Linked DNA regions of Verminephrobacter eiseniae EF01-2. Each later gene encodes a partner of the first gene's protein in a complex. Links are inferred from orthologs where the notes say so. Each region holds a gene or a part of one and is shown on either strand. Other genes may lie near its edges.

The links.
Region 2: the proteins of tsaB (region 1) and tsaD are in contact, whole or in part, in a solved structure (PDB 4WQ4), measured with the Escherichia coli proteins. The link is inferred for Verminephrobacter eiseniae EF01-2 from one-to-one orthologs.

Annotation. Positions count from the first base shown.
Region 1 is NC_008786.1:4,925,636-4,933,951, forward strand. What follows is about bases 1,686-4,550. They hold tsaB (tRNA (adenosine(37)-N6)-threonylcarbamoyltransferase complex dimerization subunit type 1 TsaB), read left to right. Parts: upstream 1,686-2,695; coding sequence 2,696-3,406; downstream 3,407-4,550. Other genes in these bases: VEIS_RS21575 (acetyl-CoA C-acetyltransferase), read right to left, coding at 1,686-2,387; rimI (ribosomal protein S18-alanine N-acetyltransferase), read left to right, coding at 3,428-3,934; VEIS_RS30850 (uracil-DNA glycosylase family protein), read left to right, coding at 4,070-4,550. Outside these bases: VEIS_RS21570 (3-hydroxyacyl-CoA dehydrogenase NAD-binding domain-containing protein), read right to left, coding at 1-1,164; more of VEIS_RS21575, read right to left, coding at 1,182-1,685; more of VEIS_RS30850, read left to right, coding at 4,551-5,008; NAD-dependent DNA ligase LigA, read right to left, coding at 5,199-7,241; VEIS_RS21600 (cell division protein FtsZ), read right to left, coding at 7,295-8,316. UniProt on the Escherichia coli protein: Required for the formation of a threonylcarbamoyl group on adenosine at position 37 (t(6)A37) in tRNAs that read codons beginning with adenine.
Region 2 is NC_008786.1:1,476,238-1,484,487, reverse strand. Bases 1,914-4,712 are described here. They hold tsaD (tRNA (adenosine(37)-N6)-threonylcarbamoyltransferase complex transferase subunit TsaD), read right to left. Parts: upstream 3,933-4,712; coding sequence 2,895-3,932; downstream 1,914-2,894. Other genes in these bases: VEIS_RS06520 (cation diffusion facilitator family transporter), read left to right, coding at 4,268-4,712; VEIS_RS25670 (hypothetical protein), read left to right, coding at 4,039-4,227; guaD (guanine deaminase), read right to left, coding at 1,914-2,885. Outside these bases: VEIS_RS06540 (delta(1)-pyrroline-2-carboxylate reductase family protein), read left to right, coding at 1-898; dcd (dCTP deaminase), read right to left, coding at 940-1,512; more of guaD, read right to left, coding at 1,587-1,913; more of VEIS_RS06520, read left to right, coding at 4,713-5,206; VEIS_RS06515 (isovaleryl-CoA dehydrogenase), read left to right, coding at 5,317-6,507; can (carbonate dehydratase), read left to right, coding at 6,563-7,234; VEIS_RS06505 (acetyl-CoA C-acyltransferase), read left to right, coding at 7,301-8,250.

The DNA.
Region 1 (8,316 bases):
CGCCAGCAGGGCCTGCTGTGCCTGCGGCGTCATGCGGCCCTGGCCGACGCGCGCCTGCGCGAGCCGGGCGCTGTAGGCTTTGCCGCCGTCGGCCTTTTCCAGGCTCAGGTCTTGCAAGACGGTGGCAATGCCACGGCTGGCCTGGGCCCAGGCGATGCCCGCGCCCATCATGCCGGCGCCAAGGATGCCGACCTTGGCGGGCTGGAAGCGCGGGCTGCCTGCGGGGCGCGACTTGCCGCTGCGGATCGCGTTCAGGTCGAAGAAGAAGGTGTTGATCATGTTGCGCGCCACAGGCCCGGTCATCAGCCGGGCCAGATAGCGGCTTTCGATGCGCAACGCCGTGTCGTAGTCCACCAGGGCGCCTTCGACCATCGCGGCCAGCACGGCCTCGGGCGCGGGGTGGCGGCCGCGCGTGGTCTTTTTCAACTGCGCCGGCGCCACGGCCAGCGCGTTGGCCAGCGCCGGGCTGGCGGGGCTGCCGCCGGGCATTGCGTAGTTCTTGCCGTCCCACGGTTGCGCCGACTGCGGGTGGGCGGCGATGCAGGCCAGCGCGGCGGGCAAGAGTTGCTCGGGCGTGGCCACGAGCTCATGCACCAACTGCAGTTGCAGCGCCTCGGCGGGGGACAGGAGCCGGCCTTCGAGCAGATAGGGCTGCGCGCCCATCAGGCCCAGCAGGCGCGTCATCTTGGTCACGCCGGTGGCGCCAGGCATCAGGCCGAGCGTGACCTCGGGCAGGCCCAGGCGGATGTTGGCGTCGTCCACGGCGATGCGGTAATGCGCGATCAGCGCCACTTCCCAACCGCCGCCGAGCGCGGCGCCGTTCAGGCAGGCGACGACCGGAATGCCCAGCGTCTCCAGGGTGCGGAAGTGTTTTTTCATGCGCTCGATCTCGCCAAAGGCGGCGGGCGCATCGGCCGGGGTCAGGCGCATCGTCGCCTTCAGGTCGGCCCCGGCAAAGAAGCTGGATTTGGCCGATGCCAGCACCAGGCCCTTGAGCGCGGCGCCCAGGCGATCACGGTCGGCCAGCACCAAGGCCGTGACCTGGCCCAGTTCTTCCTGCCACTGGCGGCACATGGTGTTGACACTGGAGCCGGCCTGGTCGAAGGTGATTTGCGCGACTTGGCCGCCGGCGGCGGCGATCAGTTCGTAGCGTATGGTTTGCATGTCTTTTTGTCTCCGGTTCACAGGCGTTCGACGATGGTGGCAATGCCCATGCCGCCACCCACGCACAGGGTGACCAGGCCGTAGCGTTGGCTGCGGCGGTGCAACTCGTCGATCAGGGTGCCCAGCAGCATCGCGCCGGTGGCGCCCAGCGGGTGGCCCATGGCGATCGCGCCGCCGTTCACGTTGAGCTTGTCGTGCGGCACGCCCAACTCGCGCATGAAGCGCATGGGCACGGCGGCAAAGGCTTCGTTGACCTCGAACAGGTCGATCTGCGCCAGCGTCATGCCGGCGCGCGCCAGCACCTTGCGCGTGGCCGGCATCGGGCCGGTGAGCATGATGCTGGGGTCGGCACCGCTGAGCGCCGTGGCGACGATGCGCGCGCGCGGCGTCAGGCCATGCGCCTTGGCGGCGGCCTCGTTGCCGATCAGCACGGCGGCCGCGCCATCGACGATGCCCGAGGAGTTGCCCGCGTGGTGCACATGCGCGATGCGCTCGACCTGCGGGTAGCGTTGCAGCGCCACGGCGTCGAAGCCCATGCCGCCCAGGATCTCGAACGAGGGTTTGAGCGCGGCCAGACCTTCGAGCGTGGTCTGGGGCTTGATGAATTCGTCTTCGTCCAGGATGGTCTGGCCCAGGAAGTCGCGCACCGGCACCACCGAATGCGCGAAATACCCGGCCGCGCGCGCGGCGCTGGCGCGGCGCTGCGACTCGAGCGCAAAGGCATCGACATCGGCGCGGCGCAAGCCGTCGAGCGTGGCGATCAGATCGGCGCCGATGCCCTGGGGCACGAACAGCGTGGCCAGGTTGGTCTCGGGGTCCTGCGCCCAGGCGCCGCCGTCCGAGCCTAGCGGCACGCGGCTCATGCATTCCACGCCGCCGGCCACCACCAGGTCTTCCCAGCCCGAGCGCACTTTTTGCGCGGCCAGATTCACGGCTTCCAGGCCCGATGCGCAAAAGCGGTTGATCTGCACGCCGGCGCAGCGAAAATCCCAGCCGGCCTTGAGCGCAGCCACCTTGGGCAGCACGGACCCTTGTTCGCCCACCGGCGAGACGATGCCCATGACCACATCGTCGACCGCCGCCGTATCGAAGCGCTGGCGCGCCTGCAGCGCGTGCAACAGACCCGCGAGCAGATCGATGGGTTTGACTTCGTGCAGGCGGCCGTCCTTCTTGCCCTTGCCGCGCGGGGTGCGCAGGGCGTCGAACACATAGGCTTGCGTCATCGCTTCGTCTCCTTTTGAGCCGCTATGGTACCCATACACACCGCCGCTGTCCGGCGCCCCCACCGGGACGCTGCGCTTTTCTGCGGTGCGCGCAGGCGTCGAATCAGCCGATCCGGTGCAGCGCCGGCACCGGCGGTCGTGCATCGAGGCCGGGCACCATGGCGACGGGCACCATGACGACGGGCGGCGGGCGGCGGGCGGCAACCGATCGCCGGTATCCTGTCGGGCTGGCGGCGCCCAAGCCGGGGGCCGCCAGCGCCCCTCGTCCTCGCATGCCGCCGTGCAACCCGTGCAAACACCCAGGCCCCATGAATCTGCTCGCCTTCGACACCAGCACCGACACCCTTTCCATCGCCGTGCAGCATGGCGCAGATGTCTGGCAGCACACCGGCCCCGGCGGTGCGCGGGCCTCGGTCTTGCTGATTCCGCAGGTGCTCCGCCTGATGGCGCAAGCGGGACTGTCGTTCGACAGGCTCGACGCGCTGGTCTTTGGCCGTGGCCCCGGTTCGTTCACCGGCCTGCGCACCGCCTGCGCCGTGGCCCAAGGGCTGGCGTATGGCGCACGCGGGGGCCTGGGCCTGCCCGTGCTGCCCGTGGACACCCTGCTTGCCGTGGCCGAAGAAGCGCGCCAACGATACGGCTGCACCCGGGTGGTGGCGGTGCTCGATGCGCGCATGGACGAGGTCTACCATGCGCGCTGCGAGTGGCTGCCCGGCGACGGCCGCTGGCGCGCCGAACCCGACTTCGGCCTGGGCGCGCCCGAATCCGTGCAGCCGCCCGCCGGCTGGACCGTGGCCGGCAATGCGCGCGAGCGCTATGGCCAACGGCTGGCGCCCGCCGCCTGCCATGTGCTGGCGTTGCCCACGGCCCCGGCCCTGCTGCGCCTGGCGCCCGGCGCGATCGCGGCCGGTGGCGGCGTGCCCGCCAGCGCCGCCCTGCCGCGCTATATCCGCGATAAAGTGGCGCACACCACGGCCGAACGGGCCGCCCTGCGTGCCGCCCACCAGGACGGCATATGACGATGGCGCATGGACGAAAGCATGAGCGCTCTGCCGACACCCCCTGCCAACGCCCGGCCAGCGCGCCGGCAAGCGCGTTTGGAAGTGCGCTTCGAAGCGCTCACGCTGGCCCGGCTCGATGCCGTGCTGGCCGTGGAACAGAGCGCCTACCCGAACCCCTGGACGCGCGGCAACTTCACCGACGCCATCGCCTCGGGCTACCAGGCCCAGGTGCTGATGGCAGGCGAGCATCTGCTGGGCTACTTCGTGGCCATGATGGGGGTCGACGAGGTGCATCTGCTGAACATCACCGTCGCCCCCGCATTCCAGCGCCAGGGCTGGGCCCGGGTGCTGCTCGACGCGCTGACCCTGTGGGCGCGCAGACGCGGCGCGCAGTGGCTCTGGCTGGAGGTGCGCGTGAGCAACCTGCGCGCCCAGCATGTCTACCAGGCACAAGGGTTTCGCTGCGTCGGCGAGCGCAAGCGCTACTACCCGGCAGCCCAGGGCGGCTGGCGCGAGGATGCGATGATCATGAGTCTGGCCCTGTGATCTGCCTGTGATCCGCCTGTGTTCCGCCTTCGATCCGCCCTGGCTCCTTCTTCGACCCTCCCTCGTCCCGACCCCCATCCGCCCGAGCGCCACCCTCCTTCGCACCACCGTTCGCACCACCATTTGCCCGTCCGTATGAGCCTTCACCTCGATGCGCGACAGCGCGCCATGCTGCAAGAAATGGGGATCACCGTCTGGGACCCGCCGCAAGTAGCTGCGGCTGCGCCCGCGACCGTCGCCGCAACCGCTGCTGCATCCGCGCCGGCGCCGGCGCAGCCCCCCGCAGCCGCCACGCCGGTGGCGGAACGCCCCCGCGCCGGGCGCAGGACTTCCCCGGCGCCGGCACGGCACGGCGACGCAGCGGCCCCGCCTGCGGCAGGTGCCACCCCCGTGGCACTGACCTTCGGGGCACTGAAACTGCACGCCGCGCAAGCGCTCTACCCCGCTGCGGACCCGGCACAAACGCCTGCCGGCCTGGGCAGCGGCTGGCTGATCGTGGCCGAAAGCCTGACGCCCGCCGAACCCCTGGGCGGTGCTGCCGGACGGCTGCTGGACAACATGCTGCGCGCCATGCAATTGCACCGGCACCCGCGCGTGTTCCTGGCGGCGCTGGAGCGCCCGGGGCCTGGCCAGCCAGTGTCGCGTCACCGATCAGATGTCGTAGGCTGCGCGCAGCCATCGGAGCGCAGCGCAAGGCACATCGCGCAGCCCATACCGAGCGTATTGGCAAGCGATGCAACGCCGCGATGCGCTTCGATGGCCAGCGCAGACCGACAGATGATCGGTGACGCGACACTGGCTAGCGCCGACATCCCGGCCGCCCTGGCCGACACCGTGGCAGCGCTGCAGCCGGCGCTGGTGCTGGTACTGGGCCATGTGGCGGCGCGCGCGGCGCTGGGCTGCACCGAGCCGCTGGGGCGCTTGCGCGCCGGGCCGCACCAGTTGGCGGCTTGCCCGGCAGTGGTGAGCTACGACCCGGCCTTCCTGCTGCGCTCGCCGGACACCAAGGCCGCCGCCTGGGCCGACCTGTGCCGCGCCCTGGCCATGGTGCGCAACGCTGGCGCAGCGCGCTGACGCTTCAGGCGCCGTCTCTGCCACGCCGTCTCTGCCACGCCGTTTCTGCATCCGCACCTGATCGAAGGCTGCGGCGCCCCCATGGCTTTGCCCGGGCTGGCACGGCACATCCGCATCCTGCGCGGGTGCTCCGGCAAGCCGGCGGACGGCTGCGCTGCGGGCTTTGCCGGCGCGAACGCGCCGTGGCGCTTCACTCGCCGGCCAGCAAGGCCAGCATGCCGGCCTCGTCCAGCACGGGGATGCCCAGTTCCCGGGCCTTGGCCAGTTTGCTGCCGGCTTCGGCGCCGGCGATCAGGTAGCTGGTTTTTTTGCTGACCGAGCCGGTGACTTTGGCGCCGGCGGCTTCGAGCAGGTCGCGCGCGGCGTCGCGGCCCAGGGTGGGCAAGGTGCCGGTCAGAACCACGCTCTTGCCGGCCAGCCGTTGGGCGGGGCGCTCGGGGGGCGCGCCTTCGGGCCAGCGCAGGCCGCAGGCGCGTAGCTGCGCCACCACTTCGCGGTTGTGCGGCTGCTGGAAGAAGCAGTGCAGGCTTTGCGCGACCACCGGGCCGATGTCGCTGACTTGCAGCAGTTGCTCGACGCTGGCGTTCATGATGGCGTCGAGCGTGCCGAAGTGGCGCGCCAGGTCTTTGGCCGTGGCTTCGCCGACATGGCGCAGCCCCAGGCCGAACAGGAAGCGCGGCAAGGTGGTTTGCCGCGATTTTTCCAGTGCGTCGAGCAGGTTTTGCGCCGATTTTTCGGCCATGCGATCGAGCGCGCTGAGGGCGACCAGGTCCAGCCGGTACAGGTCGGGCAGGCCGCGCACCAGTTCGGCGTCGACCAGTTGGTCTACCAGTTTGTCGCCCAGCCCTTCGATGTCCAGCGCGCGGCGCGCGGCAAAGTGCAACAGGGCTTCTTTGCGCTGGGCGGCGCAGAACAGGCCGCCGGTGCAGCGGTGGTTGGCCTCGCCTTTTTCGCGCACCACGGCGCTGCCGCAGACGGGGCAGTGGGCGGGCATGCGGAAGTTGGCGACGTAGGCCGACCGCTGGCCGGGCAGCACGCCGACCACCTCGGGGATGACGTCGCCGGCCCGCCGCACGGTCACGGTGTCGCCCACGCGCACCTGTTTTTTGCGGATCTCGAACAGGTTGTGCAAGGTGGCGTTGGTCACCGTGACCCCGCCGACGAATACCGGCGCGAGCCGGGCCACGGGGGTGAGTTTGCCGGTGCGGCCGACTTGCAGTTCTATGCCTTCGACGCGCGTGGGCATCTCTTGCGCCGGGTATTTGTGCGCCACGGCCCAGCGCGGTTCGCGGGTTTTGAAGCCCAGGTCGCGTTGCAGTTGCAGCGCGTTGACTTTGTAGACCACGCCGTCGATGTCGTAGGGCAGCGCGTCGCGGCGGGCGCCGATCTGCTCATGCAATGCCGCCAGTTGGCTTGCTCCATGCGCGATGCCGACCTGCTCTGCGACCGGGAAGCCCCAGGATTTGAGGGTTTGCAGCAGCGCGTAGTGGGTGCGCCATGCCGGGCCGCCTTCGCCCGGCGCGGTGACGGCGCCCAGGCCGTAGGCAAAAAAGCGCAGCGGGCGCTGGGCGGTGATGTTGGCGTCGAGCTGGCGCACTGCGCCGGCCGCGGCGTTGCGCGGGTTGACAAAGGTTTTGCCGCTTTGCGCGCGCTGGCGCTGGTTGAGCGCGTCGAAGTCGGCGCGGCGCATGTAGACCTCGCCGCGCACTTCCAGCAGCGCAGGGGCGTCGTCGGGCAGGCCCAGCGGTATCTGCCGGATGGTGCGGATGTTGTGCGTCACGTCTTCGCCGATCTCGCCATCGCCACGGGTGGCGGCCTGCACCAGGCGGCGGTTTTCGTAGCGCAGGCCCATCGCCAGGCCGTCGAACTTGGGTTCGACCACGTATTCGATGGCCGGGTCGGCGTCGGTCAGTCCCAGTTCGCGCCGCACGCGGGCGTCGAAGGCTTGCGCGCCGCCGGCCCCGGTGTCGGTTTCGGTCTGGATGCTGAGCATGGGCAGCGCGTGGCGCACCGGGGTCAGTCCTTGCAGCACCGCGCCCTGCACGCGCCGGGTCGGCGAGTCCGGGGTGATCAGCGCCGGGTGGGCGGCCTCCAGGGCCTGCAGGGCCTGGAATGCGCGGTCGTATTCGGCATCGGGCACGCTGGGCGCGTCCAGCACATGGTATTGGTGGGCCCAGTGAACCAGTTGCTCGCGCAGTGCGCGGATCCTGGCGTCCGCCTGCGCGGGGTCCATCTGCGCCGGGTCCGGGCAATGATCCAGGGGGTCGGCCACGGGCGCCTCCGGTGTCAACTGAACAGGCGCCGGGCCAGTGCCGAGCCGGCGGACAGATCGCGCCCGTCGAGTTGGTCGTACAGCCGCTCCAGGTCGGCGGCGATAGGCTCCATGGCCATTGCCGGCAGCGGCTGGCCATGCTGGTCGCACAGTGCGCCGTCCATGGCTTCGCACAGCGCGGCGGCCACGTCGCGCAGGCGTGCAAAGGCTTGTTCGGTGCGGTCGATCTGGGCCACGTCCAGGCCCAGGCTGATGTCGCGCAGGGCGGACTGGTCGGGGTCGTCGGCCAGCGCGGCCTGGGTGTCATAGCTGAGCGTGAGCATGGGCGGCGCGCCCGGCTGGCTGGCGGGCAGCACCAGCCGGCCCGGCATGGCGCCGGGCACGAAGCCCAGGCGCGCGGCGTTTTGCTGCACGTAGCCGGGGCTCCAGGCGGCTTCGCGCGCGCGCAGCATGAAGGTCAGTTGCGCGTCATGCTCGCTGGCGAATTGGTCGAGTTCGCGCGCGCGCGCCACTTCGTGCAGCATGTCGGGAAAGTCGGGCGCGGCGTTGATGGCGTCGGCAAAGGCTTGGGTCTTGACCACGAATTCCGAGAATTCGATTTCGTTGAGCGCGCCCATGCGGTTGGTCAACTGCACCCCGGCCTGAAAGCTCTGGTAGCGCTGGCCGGGCGCCGGGGTCTCCCATTGCTGCGTGGTTTGGTTCAGGCCCTCGATGGCAAAGGGCTTGCTGCCTGCGCGGCGTGTCGGCGGCAGCGCGGCCAGCGCGGCCGCGCCCGAGACCGGGTGCTCGGGCTGTAGCGGCGCGATCACGTCGATCAACGGGTCGAGCCCGTAGCGGCGCTCCGGGGGCAAGGCCGGCACGGGCCATTGCCGGGCCGCTTGGGCATCGGCGGCAGGGTCATCCAGGGGGTCGGCAGGCGGCATGGCGCCGGCGGCGAAGCCGGGTTCGCGGCGCCCGCCGTGCGCCTCGTCCTGCGCGCGCCGGGGGGTGTGGCGGCGCGTGGTCCAGGCGTTGTAGGCCACGATCAGGGCCAGCA
Region 2 (8,250 bases), 3.4 Mb from region 1 along the record:
GGCCACGGCGGCGCGCCTGCCCTGGTCCGGTCTGGCCGATGAAATCGCCGCCCTGCTGCGCGACGGCAGCGTGGCGGTCCCCGCCCGCAGCATGCTGCCATTGGCGCATGGCGGCAGCCTGTTCGTGATGCCGGCCACCGACCACAGCGTGGCGATGATCAAGCTCATCACCCTGACCCCCGGCAACGCCGGCACCGGGCGCGCGTCGATACAGGGCGATGTGCTGGTGTTCGACTGCGCCACCGGCGAGCGCCGGCTGGTGCTCGACGGCCCCACCGTCACCGCGCGCCGCACGGCGGCCGTCTCGCTGCTGGCCGCCCGGCTGTTGGCGCCGGCGCCGCAAGGCCCTTTGCTGATCGTCGGCGCCGGGGTGCAGGGCCGCTCCCATGCCGAGGCTTTCATTCAGGGCCTGGGGGTGCGCGAGGTCTGGGTGGCCTCGCGCAGCAGCGCCAGTGCCTTGGCCTTGGCCGCGCAGGTGCAGGCCCTGGGTGCCCAGGCCCGGGTGGTGGCCGACGCGGATGCGGCCGCGCCCCACTGCCCGCTGATCGTGACCTGCACCACCGCCCGGCGCGTGGTGCTGGCGGCCGCGCCGCGCCCCGATGCCTTTGTCGCCGCAGTGGGCGCCTTCACCCCGGCGATGCTGGAACTGGCCCCGGCGCTGTGCCGGCATCTGGCGCAGCAGGGGCAGATCGTGGTCGATTCCCCGGATGCCGGCCACGAGGCCGGCGATCTGCTGCAAGCCGGACTTGACGTGGCGGCCATGCCGGTGCTCGGGGATGTGGTGCAAGGCCGGTGGACGGCCGGCTCCGGGCCGGTGCTGTTCAAAAGCTGTGGCTGGGCCGGCTGGGATCTGGCCGCAGCGCGGCTGGCCATGCGCACGGCCATGCACGACGCATAGCGCGGCGCGGCGCGGCTGAGCGCGCGCTGCCATCCACGTCCTCACGCCTTGGGCAGCGTCACCCCGACCTGGCCCTGGTACTTGCCGCCACGGTCGCGGTAGCTGACCTCGCAAACGTCGTCCGCGTCGCTCTCGAAGAACAGCACCTGCGCGCAGCCTTCGCCGGCATGGATGCGGGCGGGCAAGGGCGTGGTGTTGGAGAACTCCAGCGTCACAAAGCCTTCCCATTCGGGCTCGAAGGGGGTCACGTTGACGATGATGCCGCAGCGGGCATAGGTGCTCTTGCCCAGGCAGATGGTCAGCACATTGCGCGGAATGCGAAAGTACTCGACCGTGCGGGCCAGCGCGAAGCTGTTGGGCGGGATGATGCAACTGTCGCCCGCGAAGTCGACGAAGCTCTTGGCGTCGAAGTTCTTGGGGTCGATCACCGTGCTGTGGATGTTGGTGAAGACTTTGAATTCGGGCGCGCAGCGAATGTCGTAGCCGTAGCTGCTGGTGCCGTAGCTGATGATTTTGCGGCCTTCGACCTGCCGCACCTGGCCAGGCTCGAAAGGCTCGATCATGCCGTGCTCGGCGACCATGCGGCGGATCCATTTATCGCTCTTGATGCTCATCGCAGACCTTCTTGCGCCATGGCCCGGGCGGGTCGCCATGCGCTATTTGATTTGTAGCTTGCAGCACATGGAGATCATGCGCCAGCGTAGTATTTTGCTTGAGAAATCACGGTGCGCTCGATGACCCGGTCGTCCCCCAGCACGATCAGCGCGAACAGCAACTCGTCCAGGCTTGCGGCCTGGCCGGTGCGGCGCTCGAGCAGCGGCGTGGCGCGGGGGTTGAGCACCACGAAGTCGGCCTCGCAACCGGGTTGCAGGTTGCCCACCACGCCGGCCAGGCCCAGGGCCTTGGCGGCGCCTGCGGTGTGCAGCCACCACAGGCGCCGGGGTGACAGATCGAACGCCGGCGGGACGCGCCGCGCACGCGCCACGTAATACGCGGCCAGCATGGTGTGCAACGGGCAAAAACTGCTGCCCCCGCCCACATCGCTGGCCAGGCCGTAGCCAAAGCCCGCGCGCTCGGCGCGGGCGTAGTCGAAAAATCCGCTGCCCAGAAACAGGTTGCTGCTCGGGCAGACCGCCGCCACTGCGCCGCTGGCGCGCATCAGCGCCCGGTCCTCGTCGTCGAAATGGATGCAATGCGCATACACCGCGCGCTGGCGCAGCAGGCCAAAGCCGTGGTACACGGCCAGGTAGCTGCGCGCGGCCGGGAACAGCGCGCGCGCCCAGCGCACCTCGTGCCGGTTTTCAGCCACATGCGACTGGATCCAGACATCGGGATGGAGCGCGGCCAACTCGCCCGCCCCGCGCAGTTGCTCGGGCGTGCTGGTGGGGGCAAAGCGCGGCGTGATGGCGTAGCCCAGGCGCTCCACGCCGTGCCAGCGCCGGATCAGCGCCTGCGTGTCGAGCAGGCTTTGCCCGGTCTGGTCGCGCACGCCGTCGGGCGAGTGGCGGTCTTGCAGCACCTTGCCGGCGATGAGCCGCATCTGCTGGCGCCGGGCCTCGGCAAACAGCGCATCCACCGAGGCCGGGTGCGAGCTGCCAAACGCCAGCGCCGTGCTCACCCCGTTGCGCAATAGTTCGGCGATGAAGAACTGCGCCACCTGCGCGCAATGCCCGGGCGCCGCAAAGCGCGTCTCCTGGGGGTAGGTGTGTTGCTCCAGCCAGGGCAGCAAACCGTCGGCCGGCGAGGCGATCACGTCGGTCTGCGGAAAGTGGATATGCATGTCGACAAAGCCCGGCGCCAGAATGCGCCCCGGCAACGGCACGACCGGCTGCCCGGCGTAGCGCGGCGCCAGCGCCTGCCACGCGCCTGCGGCCAGCACCCGCTGGCGGCCCTGGGCGTCCGGGCCTACGGCCAGCAGCCCGTCCTCGTCATACAGCGCCGTGCCGTCGTCGGCAAAGCGCAACAGGGCGCTGCGGTAGACGGGCATGCCGGGCTTTCAGGCGCTGGCCGCCAACGGCCAGCGGGGCAAAACGTCGAAGGCGTAGTCGGTGCCGGCCTGCTGCACCCCGGCCTGCAGGCGCATCGCGGCGGCCAGCGCAATCATCGCGCCGTTGTCGGTGCACAGCGCCAGTTCCGGGTAGTGCACGCGCAGCCCGCTGTCGGCGCAGGCGGCGTCCAGTTGCTGGCGCAGGCGCCGGTTGGCCCCCACGCCGCCGGCCACCACGATGCGTCGCAGGCCGGTCTGGCGCAGCGCCGCCAGGGTTTTTTTCACCAGCACTTGCACGATGGCGGCCTCGGTGCTGGCTGCCAGATCGGCCTTGCGGGCCGGCAACTGGTCGCCGAGCTTTCTGACCTGCGTGAGCACGGCGGTTTTCAGGCCGGCGAAGGAAAAGTCCAGATCGCCGCTGTGCAGCAAAGGCCGTGGCAGCCCGAATGCCGTGGCACTGCCTTGTTCGGCCAGCCGCGCCAAGGCGGGGCCGCCGGGGTAGCCCAGGCCCATGAGCTTGGCGGATTTGTCGAATGCCTCGCCCGCTGCGTCGTCGATGGTCTCGCCCAGCAGCGCGTAGCGGCCCACGCCGTCCACACGCATCAGCTGCGTATGGCCGCCCGATACCAGCAGCGCGACAAACGGGAACTCCGGCGGGTCCGCGCTCAGGAACGGCGACAGCAAATGCCCTTCCAGGTGGTGCACGCCCAGCACCGGCTTGCCCAGGGCCGCCGCCAGCGCGCAGGCCAGGCCGGCGCCCACCAGCAGCGCCCCGGCCAGGCCGGGGCCGCGCGTATAGGCCAGCACATCGACATCCGCCAGCCGCTGGCCGGACGCGCGCAGCACCTGCGTGGTCAGCGGCAGCACGCGGCGGATATGGTCGCGGCTGGCCAGTTCCGGCACCACGCCGCCATAGGCTTGGTGCATCTGCACCTGGCTGTGCAGCGCATGCGCCAGCAGCCGGGGCCGGGCAGCGCCGATCGAACGCACCAGCGCCACGCCGGTTTCATCGCACGATGATTCAATGCCCAGGATCAGCAAGCCCATGGCGCGAGTGTAAAACCCGAAAGCGCTGACACCCCGGGTGGGCTGCCCCCGCACTTTCCCCTCGGGTCGCCTGCGCCCCGGCAAAGCCGGTTTTGCGGCGTCCCTAGTGTCGCGTCACCGATCATCTGTCGGTCTGCGCTGGCCATCGAAGCGCATCGCGGCGTTGCATCGCTTGCCAATACGCTCGGTATGGGCTGCGCGATGCGCCTTGCGCTGCGCTCCGATGGCTGCGCGCAGCCTACGACATCTGATCCGTGACACGACACTAGCGCGGGCCGTCGGAAAACTGGTGTAATTTGCAGGCCCTTTGCCACTGCCCGAGAAGGCCCGCCACCATGCCCACTTGCCCCGCCGCGCCGCGCCGCTGGCTCAGCCCGCGCCACCTGCTGTGGGCTTCGGTGGCCGTGGCGCTGCTCACCATTGTGCTCAAGACGCTGGCCTGGCATGTCACCGGCTCGGTGGGTCTGCTGTCGGACGCAATGGAGTCGTTCGTGAACCTGGCCGGCGCCATGTTTGCGCTGGCGATGGTGACGGTGGCGCAGCGCCCGGCCGATGACGACCATCCCTATGGCCACCACAAGGCGGAATACTTTTCCTCCGGCTTCGAGGGCGTGCTGATCGTGGGCGTGTCGGTGGGCATCCTGTGGGCGGCCGGGTACCGGCTGCTGGAGCCGCAGCCGATCGCGCAGCCCGGCTGGGGCATGGGACTGTCGCTGCTCAGTTCGGCGCTCAATGGCCTGCTGGCCTGGATGATGCTGCGCTCGGCGCGCGAGCACCGCTCGGTCGCGCTGGAGGCCGACGCCCGCCACCTCGTCACCGATGTCTGGACCTCGGCCGGCGTGCTGGCCGGCATTGCCGGCGTGGCCCTGACCGGCTGGCTCTGGCTGGACGCGCTGGCGGCCATCGCCGTGGCGCTGAACATCCTCAAAGAAGGCGCAACGCTGGTGTGGCGCTCGTCCCAGGGCCTGATGGACAGCGCCGTGGAACCCGCCGTGCAGGCCCGCATCGACAGCACGCTGCGACAGTTCGTGCAAGCGCAGCCGCCCGGGGCCTTGCGCTTCGACCATGTGATTACCCGCCGCGCAGGCCAGCGCCAGTTCGTCGACCTGCACCTGCATCTGCCCGCCGACTGGACCTTGGGCCAGGCCGCCACGCTGCGCGGCCAGCTCGAGCAGTCCTTGATGAGCGCCATGCCCGGCCTGCGCGCCACCATCGAACTGTTGCCGACCGATGTCGAGGCGCTCGGTGATCCGGGGGCGGCAGCGCGCTGCTGAGGGCTGGTGCATCAGCGGCCGAACCGGCAAGTGGCTGCGCGACGGCCGACGGGCCGCGACAATATCCCGGGCTGAGCCTGGCCCGATCATCTTTGCCTCTGGAGACATTCATGAGCCTTCCCGCCCCTCTTCCCGGCCTGAATTTCCAACTCGGCCCGGACATCGATGCGCTGCGCGACGCGGTGCGCGATTTCGCGCAGGCCGAAATCGCGCCACAGGCGGCGGAGATCGACCGCAGCGACCAATTCCCGATGGCGCTGTGGCGCAAGATGGGCGCCCTGGGGCTGCTCGGCATCACGGTGCCCGAGACCTATGGCGGCGCCGCGATGGGCTATCTGGCCCATATGGTGGCCATGGAGGAGATCTCGCGCGCCAGCGCGTCTGTCGGCCTGTCCTACGGGGCGCACAGCAATCTGTGCGTGAACCAGATCAACCGCAACGGCAGCCCTGAGCAAAAGCGCAAGTACCTGCCCCGGCTGATCAGCGGCGAGCATGTGGGGGCGCTGGCGATGAGCGAGTCCGGCGCCGGTTCCGACGTGATCAGCATGCAACTGCGCGCCGAGGACAAGGGCGGCTACTACCTGCTCGATGGCAGCAAGATGTGGATCACCAACGGGCCGGACGCCGATATCCTGGTGGTGTACGCCAGAACCGGGCCCGGAACGGGCAGCCAGGGCATCACGGCCTTTCTGATCGAAAAGGGCATGCCCGGCTTTGGCTGCGCGCAAAGGCTCGACAAGCTGGGCATGCGCGGCAGCCCTACCGGCGAGTTGGTGTTCGACGGTGTGCAAGTCCCTGCGGCCCAGGTGCTCGGTGGCCTCGATCAGGGCGCCAAGGTGCTGATGAGCGGCCTGGACTACGAGCGCGCAGTGCTCACCGGCGGCCCGCTGGGCATCATGCAATCGGTGCTCGATCATGTGCTGCCTTACATCCATGAGCGCCAGCAGTTCGGCCAGAGCATCGGCCAATTCCAACTGATCCAGGCCAAGGTCGCAGACATGTACACGACGCTGCAAGCGGGCCGCGCGTTTGCCTACACGGTGGCCAAGAACCTGGACCTGCTCGGCACCGGGCATGTGCGCCAAGTGCGCAAGGACTGCGCCAGCGCAATCCTGTGGTGCGCCGAGAAGGCCACCTGGATGGCCGGCGAAGGTCTGCAAATCCATGGCGGCAATGGCTACATCAACGACTACCCGCTGGGCCGCCTGTGGCGCGATGCCAAGCTCTATGAGATCGGCGCCGGCACCAGCGAGATCCGCCGCATGCTGATCGGCCGCGAGCTGTTTGCCGAAACCTGTTGAGCCGCCGCCACGCGCGCCACCCGCAGGCAGCCCCCGGAGCCAACCCGCAAACCCCATGACCTCATCGATCGAAGACCTGTTTGTGCACAACCGCGCCTGGGCGGCCCGGATGGAGCGCGAGCGGCCCGGGTTCTTCACCGGCCTGCTGGCGCAGCAGCAGCCCAAGTACATGTGGATCGGCTGCTCGGACAGCCGCGTTCCGGCCAACCAGATCACGGGCCTGGAGCCTGGCGAAGTGTTCGTGCACCGCAATGTGGCGAATGTGGTGGCGCACACCGATCTGAACTGCCTGTCCACCATCCAGTACGCCATCGACCAACTGCATGTCGCGCACCTGATGGTGGTCGGCCACTATGGCTGCGGCGGCGTGCGCGCGGCGCTGGAGGGCACCCGCGTCGGGCTGGCCGACAACTGGATTCGCCATGTGCAGGATGTGCGCGACCGCCACCGGGAGTTGATCGCGTCCATCGCCCCGGACTGGCGCCACGACGTGCTCTGCGAGCTCAATGCCATCGAGCAGGTGGCCCATGTCGCGCAGACCACGGTCATGCTCGATGCCTGGGGCCGGGGCCAGAAGGTCACGCTGCATGGCTGGTGCTATGGGCTCAAGGACGGGCTGATCAACGACCTGCAAATGACCGTCGACAGCACCGCAGGGCTGGACGCGATCTACCAGGCGGCCATCGCCGGCGTCGCCGGCGCCGTCAGAACGCCGGCGCCCGCATGAACCGGCGCAGCCCGGGCCGGCAGGGCCACAATGCGCCAAACCAACCAATCAACCAAGGAGCAACCGATGCCAGCATCCCCCCAAGACCCCATCGTCATCGTCGGCGCGGCCCGCACCCCCATGGGGTCGTTGCAGGGCGACTTTGCCGACCTGGCCGCCCACGACCTGGGCGGCGTGGCCATCCGGGCCGCGCTGGCGCGTGCCGGCCTGGCGCCCGAGACCGTGGGCGAAGTGTTGATGGGCAACTGCCTGATGGCCGGCCAGGGCCAGGCGCCCGCCCGCCAGGCGGCGTTCAAGGGCGGACTGCCCGACAGCGCAGGCGCGGTCACGCTGAGCAAGATGTGCGGCTCGGGCATGAAGGCCGCGATGCTGGCCCACGACATGCTGCTGGCCGGCACGCACGAGGTGATCGTGGCCGGCGGCATGGAGAGCATGAGCCGCGCCCCCTACCTGCTGCAAAAAGGCCGCGCCGGCTACCGCCTGGGCCATGACCGCCTGTACGACCACCTGATGCTCGACGGCCTGGAAGACGCCTATGAGGCCGGCCGCTCGATGGGCACCTTCGGCGAAGACTGCGCCGCCCGGTACCAGTTCAGCCGCGCGCAGCAGGACGCCTTTGCCAGCGCCAGCGTGCAGCGCGCCCAGGCCGCCACCGCGTCGGGCGCCTTCGCCGCCGAAATCGAGCCCGTCGCCGTCAAGACCCGCGCCGGCCAGACCCTGGTGTCGATCGACGAAGGGCCCGGCAAAATCCGGCTCGAAAAAATCGCCACGCTCAAACCGGCCTTCAAAAAGGACGGCACCATCACCGCCGCATCGAGCTCCAGCATCAACGACGGCGCCGCAGCGCTGGTGCTGCTGCGCGCATCCAGCGCGCAAAAGCTCGGCTGCCAGCCGCTGGCCCGCATCGTGAGCCACGCCACGCACGCGCAAGCGCCGCAATGGTTTGCCACCGCCCCGCTGGGCGCCGCGCAAAAAGCCCTGGCCAAGGCCGGTTGGGCCGTCGGCGATGTGCAGTT